Regions from separate parts of the Kitasatospora sp. NPDC087271 genome, predicted to be linked through region 1. Evidence: riboswitches for the same ligand, from Rfam matches in the RefSeq annotation. Region 1 holds a riboswitch; each other region holds the start of a gene.
The links. A riboswitch is a leader RNA that binds a small molecule or an ion and turns the genes downstream of it on or off. The one in region 1 is predicted to bind cobalamin.
Positions count from the first base shown of each region.

Region 2: another riboswitch for cobalamin. It lies ahead of ACIO9K_RS33760 (prenyltransferase/squalene oxidase repeat-containing protein); the one in region 1 lies ahead of ACIO9K_RS19275 (FecCD family ABC transporter permease).
Region 3: another riboswitch for cobalamin. It lies ahead of metE (5-methyltetrahydropteroyltriglutamate--homocysteine S-methyltransferase); the one in region 1 lies ahead of ACIO9K_RS19275 (FecCD family ABC transporter permease).
Region 4: another riboswitch for cobalamin. It lies ahead of ACIO9K_RS14870 (HoxN/HupN/NixA family nickel/cobalt transporter); the one in region 1 lies ahead of ACIO9K_RS19275 (FecCD family ABC transporter permease).

Region 1 covers NZ_JBIUYQ010000010.1:193,745-196,950, reverse strand. The annotation lists gene ACIO9K_RS19280 (ABC transporter ATP-binding protein) at 1-562, opposite strand, end outside; gene ACIO9K_RS19275 (FecCD family ABC transporter permease) at 562-1,644, opposite strand; cobalamin riboswitch at 1,734-1,872, opposite strand; gene sodN (superoxide dismutase, Ni) at 1,961-2,356, opposite strand; gene sodX (nickel-type superoxide dismutase maturation protease) at 2,580-3,014, shown strand; gene ACIO9K_RS19260 (CGNR zinc finger domain-containing protein) at 3,041-3,206, opposite strand, start outside.
Region 2 covers NZ_JBIUYQ010000032.1:20,814-24,019, forward strand. The annotation lists gene ACIO9K_RS33760 (prenyltransferase/squalene oxidase repeat-containing protein) at 1-1,642, opposite strand, end outside; cobalamin riboswitch at 1,746-1,889, opposite strand; cobalamin riboswitch at 1,967-2,043, shown strand; gene ACIO9K_RS33765 (hypothetical protein) at 2,177-3,206, shown strand, end outside.
Region 3 covers NZ_JBIUYQ010000032.1:12,411-15,616, forward strand. The annotation lists gene metE (5-methyltetrahydropteroyltriglutamate--homocysteine S-methyltransferase) at 1-1,690, opposite strand, end outside; cobalamin riboswitch at 1,855-2,077, opposite strand; gene ACIO9K_RS33740 (ECF transporter S component) at 2,107-2,988, opposite strand; gene ACIO9K_RS33745 (ABC transporter ATP-binding protein) at 2,985-3,206, opposite strand, start outside.
Region 4 covers NZ_JBIUYQ010000007.1:213,590-216,795, reverse strand. The annotation lists gene rpmG (50S ribosomal protein L33) at 59-223, shown strand; gene ACIO9K_RS14870 (HoxN/HupN/NixA family nickel/cobalt transporter) at 336-1,451, opposite strand; cobalamin riboswitch at 1,481-1,695, opposite strand; gene ACIO9K_RS14865 (metalloregulator ArsR/SmtB family transcription factor) at 1,777-2,160, shown strand; gene ACIO9K_RS14860 (DNA-formamidopyrimidine glycosylase family protein) at 2,226-3,035, opposite strand; gene ACIO9K_RS14855 (AAA family ATPase) at 3,116-3,206, opposite strand, start outside.

The DNA.
Region 1 (3,206 bases):
CCGTCGGGCCGGCCTCCCGGACCAGGGCCAGCACGTCCAACTGGTGGCCGATGTCCAGGTGGTTGGTGGGCTCGTCCAGCACCAGCAGCCGGGGCTCCTGGACCAGCGCGCGGGCGATCAGCACCCGCTGCTTCTCGCCGCCGGACAGGCTCAGGAAGCCCCGCCCGGCCAACTGCTCGGCGCCGACCTTGCGCAGCGCCTCCGTGCAGCGCGCGTGGTCGTCCGCACCCGGGCCGCCCAGCCCGCGCCGGTGCGGCAGCCGGCCCATGGCGACCACCTCGGCCACCGTGAAGTCGAACTCGGCGGAGTGCTCCTGGGGGAGTGCGGCCACCCGCCGGGCGGCCTCGCGCGCGGTCAGCGCGTGCAGGTCCGCGCCGTCCAGCCGGACGGCCCCGGCGGCCGGCCGCAGCGCCCGGTAGACGCAGCGCAGCAGCGTCGACTTGCCGCTGCCGTTGGGCCCGACCAGTCCGACCACCTGCCCGGCGGCGGCGTCCAGGGCGACGTCGTGGACCAGCCGGGCGCCGGCCAGCTCGACCGAGACGGAGTCCAGGGCGAGATCCATCAGCGGCCTCCGAAGGAATAGCCGCGACGGCGCATCAGCAGCAGGAAACAGGGCACCCCGAGCACCGCGGTGACCACCCCGACCGGCAGTTCGGCGGGCGCCAGCAGGGTGCGCGAGACGATGTCCACCCAGACCAGCAGCAGCGCCCCGGCGAGCGGCGCGACCAGCAGCACCCGGCGGTGCCCGGCGCCGACCAGCATCCGGGCCAGGTGCGGCACCATCAGCCCGACGAAGCCGATCGCCCCGCTGACGGCCACCACCGTGCCGGTGACGGCGGCGGTCACCACGAAGAGCTCGCGGCGCAGCCGGTCCGGGTCCACGCCCAGCGAGGCGGCCGTCTCGTCGCCCATGGCGAGCGCGTCCAGCCGGCCGGCGGCGCAGGCCAGGTACGCCAGGCCGGCCAGCACGGTGGCGGCGGCGATCGGCACCGAGCCCCAGGTGGCGCCGCCGAGGCTGCCGAGCAGCCACATCATGGCGTCCCGGGCGGCCTCGCCGCGGGCGGCCGCGAAGACCATCAGCGCGGTGGCGGCGGAGAAGCCGTAGGAGAGCGCGGTGCCGGTGAGCACCAGCCGCAGCGGGGTGAGCCCGTAGGCCGTGCGCGCCGCGAGGTAGACCAGCACCATGGCGACCAGCGCGGAGCCGAACGCGGAGGCCGAGATCGCCCACACCCCGAGCGAGGCGAAGGCGCCGAGCAGCAGCACGGCGTTGGCGCCGACGGCCGCGCCGGAGGAGATGCCGAGCACGAACGGGTCGGCCAGCGCGTTGCGCACCAGGGCCTGGACGGCGACCCCGGTGGCGGCCAGCCCGGCGCCGACCACCGCGGCCAGCACGGCGCGCGGCAGCCGGATCTCCCAGACGATCGCGTAGGCGGCGGCCTCGTCCGCCTCCAGCCGTCCGCCCGTCAGCCCGGCGGCCAGCAGCCGCAGGGCGCGGGGCAGGCCGATCCCGGAGGCGCCCAGCGCCACGCCGCAGAGCAGCGAGAGCAGCAGGGCGGCGGCCAGGCCGACGGCGAGCGGGAGGGCGGGTATTCGGCGGGCGGGCGGGCTCGTTGCGCCACTGCCCGCGGCTGCGGTGCTGCTCACGGTGCGCCTTGCCTCGGGCCGCGGGTGCGCGGGGGCGGCACCGGTCGGGCGCGGGCCCGGGCGCCATCCCCTCGCAGTCCACGGCGAGTTGTCGGGAGTTCAGCGGCCGGGGGCGATCGGGCTGGCGCGGCCCCGGGGCCGTGCTCACCGTTGCGGGTCAGCGCCGGATTCACACCGGACTTCCCCCTCGGACGCCCTGGCAGCATAACAGCCACTCAGGCTAGGCAACCCTTACCGGGCTCGGATGGGGCGTGAACGCACGACCGCCCCCGTCCGGGCTCGCGGACGGGGGCGGTCGGGTGGCGACGCGTCAGGCTCAGGCCTGCTTGGTCTCCCAGAAGATCTTGTCGACCTCGGCGATCAGGTCCAGCAGGGCCTGGCCGGTGGCGGGGTCGGTGGACGCCTTGGCGGCCGAGGCGGCCTTCAGGGTGTCGTTGATCAGCTGGTGCAGCTGCGGGTACTTCTCGAAGTGCGGGGCCTTGAAGTAGTCGCTCCACAGCACCGAGATGTGGTGCTTGACGGCCTCGGCACGCTGCTCCTTGATGATCAGGGCGCGGGTGCGGAAAGCCGGGTCCTCGTTGGCCTGGTACTTCTCCTGGGTGCCCTTGACCGACTCGGCCTCGATCCGGGCCTGCGCCGGGTCGTACACGCCGCAGGGCAGGTCACAGTGGGCGTGGGCGGTGGCGCGCGGTGCAAACAGACGAGAGAACATGGGAGTCCTTCCTTAGATCGTCTTCCCGCGCCCGAGATTACCCTTCCGCGCCCGGGGTTTCGCGATCGGGCGGTGGGCCTAGGGCAAAAGGCGGACCCGGAACCGGGGTAATCCGGACATCGAACGGATCGAACGGGGTGACGGTCCGTACGGCAGACTGGGACCGGGCGGTCCGGGAGGAGGAGTCGTGGCGCGGAGCACGGAACCGGCGGACGCGGAACCGATGGGCACGGAACCCCGGGGGCGGGGCGGCGGCGCGGTGCCGTTCGGGCTGGTCGACGTGGCGGGCCCGTCGATGGTCCCGACCCTGCGCGAGGGCGACCAGTTGCTGGTGCGCTACGGCGCGCCGATCCGGCCCGGCGCGGTGGTGCTCTTCCGGCACCCCTTCCAGCAGGACCTGCTGGTGGTGAAGCGGGCCGCCGAGCGGCGTCCGAGGGGCTGGTGGCTGCTGTCCGACAACCGGCCGGTGGACAGCGACAGCCGCAGCTACGGCCCGGTCCCGGACGAGCTGGTGCTCGGCCGGGTACTGCTGCGGCTGCGCCCGCGCCCGGCCTGGCTGGCGCCCGGGCGGCGGCTGGAGCGGCTGCTGCTGGGCACCCGGCTGGCCCGGGTGCCGGGCCTGGCCCGCCGCCTGGGCGTCTGGGCGGACGAGCTCTGACCCCCTGGGCCCGGCCCGGACAGGACCTAGCCGGCGGCGCCGAGTGCCGCGGCCTCGGCCTCCTGGCGCTTGCGGGTCCGGTACGCGGCGACGTTGGCGCGGGTCGCGCAGCGGTCCGAGCAGTAGCGGCGGGAGCGGTTGGTCGAGGTGTCCAGGTAGGCGTTGCGGCAGGGCGCGGCCTGGCAGATGCCG
Region 2 (3,206 bases), on a different contig from region 1:
TGGCGGCGTCGGGGGTTCTCCCGGCGGGCGGCGTGGTCGCGGGCGAGGTCGGCGGCGTGCTGGCGGGTGTCGTCGGCGGGGTGGTGGCGTCCGGGTTGTGCCGGACGCTGGTGAGGTCGGTGCCGGTCAGGGCCAGGATCGCCTGCTCGGTGGCCGCCGGGTCCGGGTCGGTGGTCGACGCGTCGGGGCCGAAGCCGCCGTCCGTTCCCTGCCGGGCGGCGAGCCAGGCCGTGGCGGCAGCCCGGCGGGTGTCCTGTCCGGTGGCCCTGAACGCCTGGGCCGCGCTCGCGGTGCTGATGGTGTCACCGGGGGCGCCGAGGTACGGGAGGAGGGAACCGTCGGCCTGCTGTCCGGCCGCGAGCTGGTCCGACGCCTTCTTCGCGGCCGTCTCGTACCCGGGGGCCGTGCGCAGGGCGAGGACCGCGAGGCCGGTGGTGAGCGGGTCGGACTCGCAGTGGTCGCCGGCGACGATCATCGATCCGGCCACCCCGCCGTCGGCGCACTGGAGCACCGTGAAGCGGGCGAGCGCCGGGGCGGGTGGCGTGACGCCGGCGCGCTGGAGGGCGATGACGCCGAGGGACTGGACCCAGGGCGAGGCCGCGCCGAGGAAGTCCCCGGCGGCGGTGCACTTGCCGTTCTCCCCCGCCGCCGTGCAGACGTGGCCGGTGAGCGCGGCGATCAGGTCCCGGCCGCCGAAGGCCCGGGGATCGCCACCGGTGCTCTCGGCGACGAGGGCCAGCAGTGCAGCGGCCTTCGCATCGGGCCGGCCGGCCGGTCCGTCGGGATACAGGAAGGCGTCGGCGTGGGCGGAGAGGAAGGCGGTCGTCCGGCGCAGCGCCGGGTCCTGCGTGCCGGCGGCGGCGAGGGCGATGGCGGTGAGGGCGGTCCGGGGGTAGTCCGGGCCCTCGACGGCCCAGTTCTCCATGTGGTCGCCGCCGACGAGTTGACGGGCCAGCCAGGCCGCGGCGGCCACCGGATCACCGGTGGCGGACGGCCCGGTCGAAGTCGAGGTCGGAGTCGGGCTCGGGGTCGCCGAGGGTGACAGCGAGGCGGACGGCGAAGCCGACGAGCCGCCGCTCTTCGCCCGGACGGAGTCCGGCGTGAAGCCCGGCGCCCCGCTGGTGCCGCCGATGTCGGTGCCGCCGTACACCCAGGCCTCGACCTCGCCGGGCTTGGGCTTCTGCGTCCCGGCGCCGAACCGGCTGTAGGACCACGCCTGTTGGCCGGGTTCGGCGATCCAGTACGACCAGTACGCGGTGGCCTGCGGGGTGTTGACGCAGGGTTCCTCGGCCGGCGTCGGGTACTGGGTGCCGCTGTTGAAGGTCCCGGTTCCGAGTCGGCAGATGAAGGCGGGTCCGTCGTGCTCGGTTCCGGCGGTGGTGAAGCCGGCGGCGTGCAGCAGGTTCATCCCGGTCGTGGGGTGGGCGTCGCAGCCCCGGACGACGCCGCCGCCCCAGTGGGTGAAGTCGACGGCGACGATCGCGCCCGTCGTCGCCGTGCACTGCTCGATCGGGTCGGCGGCCGCGGTACCGGGGCGCCCGAACAGGACGCTTCCGCAGGCGGCGACCGCGACAGCACCGGCGACCACCAAGGAGGCGAGGTCCCGGTTCCTGTGACGTGTGCGACTGCTGCTGACCCTCACGACGACTCCCTGGTCGGTCGACGCAGGACGCAACGGCGCAGCCCACGGTCTCCTGGGCAGGGACCGTCCGGACCGCGTCGTAGTCCGCGACGACGCAAGTGCTCTGTGAACAGGCCCCCGGTCCAGGCATTCCGGCTCACCCACCACAGGTGGGTCCACGGTTGCGGGTCAGCGCCGGAGTTGGACCGGCTTCCCCTGAATGCCGAGGGCAAAAAATCGGTTCATCAGACCACGCCGGTCGAACGGGAGTCAACGGGTCGTCATATCGACTACGTCACCTCGTAGGCCGGTGCGCCGTGCGGTAGCGTCCGCGGTGGCCGAGCGGGGGAACCCGGTGCGAATCCGGGGCTGACGCGCAGCGGTGTGGGGTGGCGATCGCGCCGCCCTGAGCCCGAATGCCCGCCCGGCCACGCACCATGGCGAAAGCCGGCCCACGCGATCCGGGCGGCGACCGCTCCGGCAGTCGCGCGCCCTCCAACGGACGCCGGAACTCCGGGGCAGGGTCGGCGCCCGCCACCCCAAGGAGCCTGTCCCATGTCCCTCCTCGCCCCCTCGCGGACCACACCTTCCCGCGCCGCCTCCGCCGTCACCGTCGCCCTGACGGCCGGCGCGCTCCTGCTCTCCGCCGTCCCCGCCCACGCGACGGCCAGCCCGACCCAGATAGCCACCTCGAAGAGCACCGGCGTCACCTACCTGAAGTCGCTCCAGGCCGCCGACGGCAGCTACGTCACCGGCGGCGGGCTCTCCAACGAGTGGGCGTTCAGCGCACTCGCGGCCGCCGGCACGGCCGCCGCGGACGTCACCCCCGGCGGCGACCCCACCAAGAACGCCCGCCTGGTCTACCGCGGCCAGCTCGCCGCCCCCGGCTGGCCGAGCGCCTCGCCGGTCGTCACGGACTACGAGCGCGGCATCCTCAACGCCTACGCCGCCGGCATCGACCCCGCCCGGGTCGGCCCGGGCCGCAACCTCGTCGCCGACCTCGCCGCCTACTGGCAGACCGCCGAACCCGGCTACTACGGCCCGTCCGCCAACTTCAACGGCACCGTCTTCGGCCTCCTCGCCCTCGCGGGCGCCAAAACCCAGGCCGGCAGCCCTCGCGTCCCGCAGCCGCTGCTCGACGCCTCCGTCACCGCGGTGCGCGCCAACCAGCACAACGATGGCGGCTGGAACTTCAGCAAGGCCGCGGGCGACCCGAACGCCCTCGCCCAGGGCAGCGACATCGACATGACCGGCGCCGCCATGGCCTCGCTCTGCACCGGGGGCGTCGCCGCCACCGACCCGGCGATCGTCGCCGCCAAGAACTTCCTCAAGGGCAAGCTCACCGCCTCCGGCGCCTTCAACGCCATGTTCGGCGTCAACACCGACTCCAACGGCTGGGCCGTCTCCGGCCTCAACGCCTGCGGCATCAACCCCCAGGGCACCGACTTCACCAGCGGCACCGGCAAGAGCCCCGTCGACTTCCTGATCGCCCAGCAGTTCAAGCCCGGCGGCGGCTTCAAGTACCTGCCCACCGACACCACCCCCTCCCCCTACGCCTCCGTCGACGGCCTGCGCGCCGTCGCCG
Region 3 (3,206 bases), on a different contig from region 1:
TGACCGGGCGGTCGGTGAGGCCCTGCGCGTAGCCGAACCAGTCGACGGTCATCGGGTGCGGGCGGGAGATGTCCCCGGCCAGGACCGGCGGGCGCACGTACCGGGTGCCGTAGGACTGCACCCAGCCGTGCCGGGTGGCGAGGTAGCCGGTGAGCTGTTCGGCGAAGTACTGGACCATGTCGTTGCGCTCGGGCTCGCCGTGCACCAGGACGTCCAGTCCGGCCTTCTCCTGGAAGGCGATGACCTCCCGGACCTCCGCCTCGATGCGCTCCCGGTAGGCCGGGGCGTCGATCCGGCCCGCCGTGAGGTCGGCCCGCGCGACCCGCAGTTCGGAGGTCTGCGGGAACGAGCCGATCGTGGTGGTCGGCAGCAGCGGCAGGCCGAGCCGGGCGCGCTGGGCCTCGGCCCGCTGCGGGTAGGCCTGGGCGCGGCGGGTGTCGTCGGCGGTGACGGCGGCGGTACGGGCGCGCACCGCCGGATCGTGGGTGATCGGCGAGTTGGCGCGCGAGGCGAGGTCGGCGCGGTTGGCGGCCAGGTCGGCGGCGATCGCCCCCGTGCCCTCGCGCAGGCCCCGGGCCAGCAGCGCCACCTCCCTGGCCTTCTGCTTGGCGAAGGCGAGCCAGCGCAGGATCTGCGGGTCGACGTCGCGTTCGGCGGCGGCGTCCAACGGCACGTGCAGGAGGGAGCAGGACGGCGCGACGTCGACCCGCTCGGCGAGGCCCAGCAGGGTCGCCAGGGTGGCCAGCGACTTCTCCAGGTCGTTGATCCAGATGTTGCGCCCGTCGACCACCCCGGCGACCAGCCGCTTGCCGGGCAGCCCGCCGACGGCGGCCAGATCGTCCAGGTTCGCCGCGGCGGGCCCCGTGAAGTCCAGCGCCAGGCCCTCGACCGGGGCCTTGGCCAGCACCGGCAGGGCCTCACCCAGGCGGTCGAAGTAGCTCGCGACCAGCAGCTTCGGACGGTCCGCCAGGCCGCCCAGGTCACGGTAGGCGCGGGCGGCGGCGTTCAGCTCGGCCGGGGTGCGGTCCTGCACCAGCGCGGGCTCGTCCAGCTGCACCCACTCGGCGCCGGCCGCCTTCAGGTCCGCCAGCAGCTGCGCGTAGACGGGCAGCAGCCGGTCCAGCAGGGTGATCGGCTGGAAGTCGTCGGCGACACCGGGGGCGGGCTTGGCGAGCAGCAGGTAGGTGAGGGGGCCGACCAGCACGGGGCGTGCGGTGTGGCCGAGCGCCAGCGCCTCCCGGAACTCCCCGACGGCCTTGGCCGGGTCCGCGGTGAAGACGGTGTCCGGGCCGAGTTCGGGCACCAGGTAGTGGTAGTTGGTGTCGAACCACTTGGTCATCTCCAGCGGCGCGACCTCCTGGGTGCCGCGCGCCATGGCGAAGTAGCCGTCCAGCGCGTCCGCCTCGACGGCCGCCCGGTGGCGGGCCGGGATCGCGCCGACGGCGACCGTGGTGTCCAGTACGTGGTCGTAGAGCGAGAAGTCGCCGGTGGGCACTTCCGAGGCCCCGGCCTGGGCGAGCTGCGCCCAGTTCTCCCGGCGCAGGCCGACCGCCGCCTCCCGCAGGGCGTCGGCGGTGACCGTGCCCTTCCAGTAGCCCTCGATGGCCTTCTTCAGCTCCCGGCCCTGGCCCTGCCGGGGGTAGCCGTACACGGTGGCCCTGGTTGCCGCGGCTGCGGACTTCGTGGTCAAGGGACTCTCCTTCGCGAGTCTGGCTCCTCAAGTACCCGGGGACGGGACGAGAGCGCGAAGGGATGACGAACCGGGCGGCGGCTCACGTCGATGCACGTGCCGGACCCGCCTGGTATGGTCGCCGACCCGCCCGCGAGGTCACCGGGATATCCGCACGCGGAACGGTCCGCGGGCGGGCAACGGGCAGGTCTTCGGACTCGTGGGCGCACCGGGCCTGTCGGCGTCCGGTACCTACTGGCCATCGCTTCCCAGACCCGTCCCGGGTCCAGTGCGTATGACGGCGGTCGTTCCCACTCACCGCTGCGGGGCAGTCCCGGATTCCCACCGGGTTCCCTCTTGCGACGTCCTGCCTGGCGGGCAGGACGAACCAGCTGCGTCGCCAGCTTAGGGGCAAACCGCCGGGGCCGACGCGGAATTCACGGAAGCCGTCCGCATGGTGAGACTCCCTCGCCGCTCGCGGAGCCGTTCGTGGTGCTGCTGGCGGTGCCGTTCGTGGTGACTCGTCGACCGTCCGGGGCTTCGAAGCGCACCACGGGCTCGAAGTTGGCGCGGCGGGCCGCGCGGCGGAGGACGGTGAGGACGGCCGGGCCGACGACGAGCACGGCCGTGAAGGTGGTGACGGCCCGGCCGGTGTCCCAGCCGAGCGAGGTCGCGAGGTCGAAGAGCAGGTAGCGGTGCCACTGCTCGGTGAACGGCAGCCCCGGCAGGTAGGCGATGGAACTGTTCGGGTCGGTGGAGAACGGCCAGAAGGAGAGGTTGAGAAGGAAGCCGAAGAGGTACCCGGAGAAGGCCCCGTACGCCGCCAGCATCGCCACCTCCCAGCGCCGCCGCCGGGTTCTCGGCAGGAGCCCGGCGAGCATGCCGACGAACGCGCAGCCGAACATCTGGTACGGCATCCAGGGGCCGACGCCGCCGGTGAGCAGCGCGGAGGCGAACAGCGAGGTGCAGCCGAGGGTGAACCCGAAGCCCGGGCCGAAGACCCGGCCGGCCAGGACGAGGATGAAGAAGACCGTCTCCACTCCTGCGGTGCCGGCGCCGAGCGGGCGCAGCCCGGCGTTGACGGCGGACAGGACGCCGAGCATGGCGAGGGCCTTGGCGTCGATGCCGCCGGCCGCGATCTCCGCGATGACGACGGCGAGCACCAGGATCAGCAGGGCGCCGAAGATCAGCGGCGGGGCGTAGGAGGAGCCGAACTTTCCCGGGGCGACGACGAACGGCCAGGTGAAGGCGACCAAGCCGATGAAGGCGGCCAGGGCCGCGACGACGCGGGCCCGGCCGGGGATCCGGACGGCGCTCACCGGGCGGTCTCGGCGGGCGCCAGGGCCTCGGCCACCTGCCGGGTAGTCAGGTAGGGCAGCGGGGCGAGGATCTTGGCGGTCTGGGGGGCGAAGGTGGGCGAGGCGACGATGACCTCGGCGGTGGGGCCGTCGGCGACGATCTCGCCCTCGGCCATCACCACCACCCGGTCGGCGGTGGCGGCGACGAACTCGACGTCGTGGGTGGAGACGACGACCGT
Region 4 (3,206 bases), on a different contig from region 1:
ATTTCGGTGTACGGTTTCGCCCCAGCCCCGAACACCCCGCCAACCCGGGAGGACACCCATGGCCCGCAGCGAACTGCGCCCCGTCATCAAGCTCCGCTCCACCGCCGGCACCGGCTACACGTACGTGACCCGCAAGAACCGCCGCAACGACCCTGACCGGATGATCCTGCGCAAGTACGACCCGGTCGCGCGCCGGCACGTCGACTTCCGCGAAGAGCGCTGAACCCCGCCCGCCCGACGACCGGCACCGACCCGCAGCGACGAAACGGCGCCTCCCCCGGGATCCCGGGGGAGGCGCCGTCGCTGCTCGCTGCCGTCGCTGATCGCAGCCGTCGCTACTCGGCGGCCACCCAGCGCTTCTCCACCCGGGCCAGCTTCCAGTAGGCGATCGCCGCGGCCCAGACCACCACGAACAGCCCGGCGATCGCGTAGCCGACGTTGTCCAGCGAGATGCCCGCGATCCAGCCGGTGACCGGGTCGGTCAGATCGAGCTTCTCGTGCAGCACGCCGACCAGTTCGATGGTGCCGATGACGAAGGCCACCGCGATCGACAGCCCGGTGATCGTCAGGTTGTAGTACACCTTCCGGACCGGGTTCGCGAAGGCCCACTGGTACGCGAAGTTCATGAACGTCCCGTCCAGGGTGTCGAACAGGCTCATCCCGGCCGCGAACAGCAGCGGCAGGCAGACGATCGCGTACCAGGGCAGCCCGGCCGCCGCGCCCGACCCGGCCATCACCATCAGGGTGACCTCGGTCGCGGTGTCGAAGCCCAGCCCCAGCACCATGCCCACCGGGAACATCTGCCCGGGCCGGGTGATCGACCGGGTCGCCCGGTTCAGCACCCGGGCCATGAAGCCGCGCGAGTTGAGGTGCTCCTCCAGCTGCGCCTCGTCGTACGACCCGGCCCGCATCGCCCGGAACACCTTGAGTATGCCGAGCAGCGCGGCCAGGTTGAGCGCGCCGATCAGGTAGAGGAACGCGCCGGAGGCCGTCGTGCCGACCATCCCGAGCCACTTGTGGGTGGCCGAGTCGTCGTCCATCAGCGTGCTGGCCAGCTGCGCGCCGCCCGCCACCAGGGCGGCCATCAGCACCACCATCGAGGAGTGCCCGAGGGCGAACCAGAAGCCGACCGAGACCGGCCGCTTGCCGTCCGCCATCAGCTTGCGGGTGGTGTTGTCGATCACCGCGATGTGGTCGGCGTCGAAGGCGTGCCGCATGCCGAGGGTGTACGCGGTGATCCCGAGGCCCACCCCGAAGACCTGGGTGCCGACCGCGTAGTTGTGGGGCGCGACCAGGAAGACGAGCGTCCCGAAGGCCACCACGTGCATGGCCAGGATCACCCCCATCAGCCCGGCCGTGCGGACGGTGTCCTCGCGCTTCCAGCGGAACGTGGGCAGCACGGACGGTGTCGCCGGCGCCTCGGCGGCGGCGGCGGTTTCGGGCAGGGTCATTCGGGTCACGCTCCAGCACCTCGTGGAAACACTTCGTGAGATGCCGTGGCCGGTCTCCTGGCTTACGGGGGTCCCGTACCCGCCTTCCCAGGTGCGCGAGGCTCCCAGTGGCGTCGTGGGTACGGACGTCTCTCCATCGTCGACGATCACGATGGCCCGATCACAGTGGCGAGGGCCGCTCCGGACTGGGACCCCTGAGGATCCGTCACCGGTCTTCCCGAGCACCACGGCGGGGAACACCGTAGGGGCCAGGACCCACCCTTGCAAGGCTGCGCACCTGCGCAGGTGTCCAGGATCACAGGCCCCCTCCTGCAACAATGTGCGCATGCATCTCGTACCGGCCGACCGCGCGGGCCACCGCACCATCGACGGACACCGGGTCTGCGAGGCCATCGCCGCGATCGGCGACCCCGCGCACGTCCGCACCTGGGCCGAGCGGTTCTCCCTGCTCGCCGACCCCGGGCGGCTCGCCCTCCTGCTCGCCCTCCACCGGGCCGGCCCGCTCGCCGTCTCCGACCTCGCCGTCGCCACCGGCATGCGCGACCCCGCCGTGTCCCAGGCCCTGCGGCTGCTCCGCACCGCGGGCGTGGTCACCGGAGACAAGGACGGGCGGGTCGTGCGCTACCGGCTCGTGGACGAGGCCCTGCGCCCCCTCCTCGACGCGTGCGCCGCCGCCGAACACCACGAGCCCAACACGGCCGTCGGCTGACCGGCTCCCCCCCCCCCCCCCCGGAGGACGCGCCGGGGCCCGGCCGGAGCAACCCTCGAACGCGGTCAGGCCGCCTGGCAGGCGGGGCACCAGAAGAGGTTGCGCGCGGCGTGCTGCTCCGTCCGGACGTCGGTGCCGCAGACCAGGCAGGGCATCGCGGCCCGCCGGTAGACGTACACCTCGCCGCCGTGGTCGTCGACGCGCGGCGGGCGGCCCATCGCCTCGGGGGTGTGCTCGGGGCGGACGGTGTCGATCCGGCCCGCGCCGACGCCCTCGTGCATCAGGGCGACCAGGTCGGCCCAGATCGCGTCCCACTCGCCCCGGGTGAGGTCGCGGCCGGCGCGGTGCGGGTTGATCCCGTGGCGGAACAGCACCTCGGCCCGGTAGACGTTGCCCACCCCGGCCAGCACCTTCTGGTCCATCAGCAGCGCGGCGACGGTCGTCCGGCTGGCCGATATCCGGCGCCAGGCGGCCTGCGGGTCGGCGTCGGCGCGCAGCGGGTCGGGGCCCAGCCGGGCCGCGACGGCGGCCTTCTCCGCGCCGGTGACCAGCGCGCAGGTGTTGGGGCCGCGCAGGTCTGCGTAGCCGTCGTCGTTGGCCAGCCGCAGCCGGACCAGGCCGACCGGCTCGGGCGCGGGCCCGGTGCCGAAGGCGAAGCCGCCGTAGAGGCCGAGGTGGACGTGCACCCAGGCGCCCTCCTCGAAGCCGAGGAACAGGTGCTTGCCGACGGCTTCGGCCGCGGTGAGCAGCTGCCCGTCGATGGCCTTGGCCTCGTCGGCGAACCGGCCCTGCGGGCTGGACACCTCGACCGGGCGGCCGCCGAAGGCCTTCCGGTTCTCGGCGGCGAGGCGGTGGATGATGTGGCCTTCCGGCACGGGCGTCAGCTCCCCCGGGGTGGTTCGACAGGACCCGCACATCATCGCAGCCGGCACCGACACCGCCGGATCGTCGCAGGTCAGCGCACCGGCATGCCCATCAGCCGGGCCAGGATGACGCGGTCCAGCTCGGCGGCGGTGCCGGCCACGTCCAGGTACGAGTTGTCGATG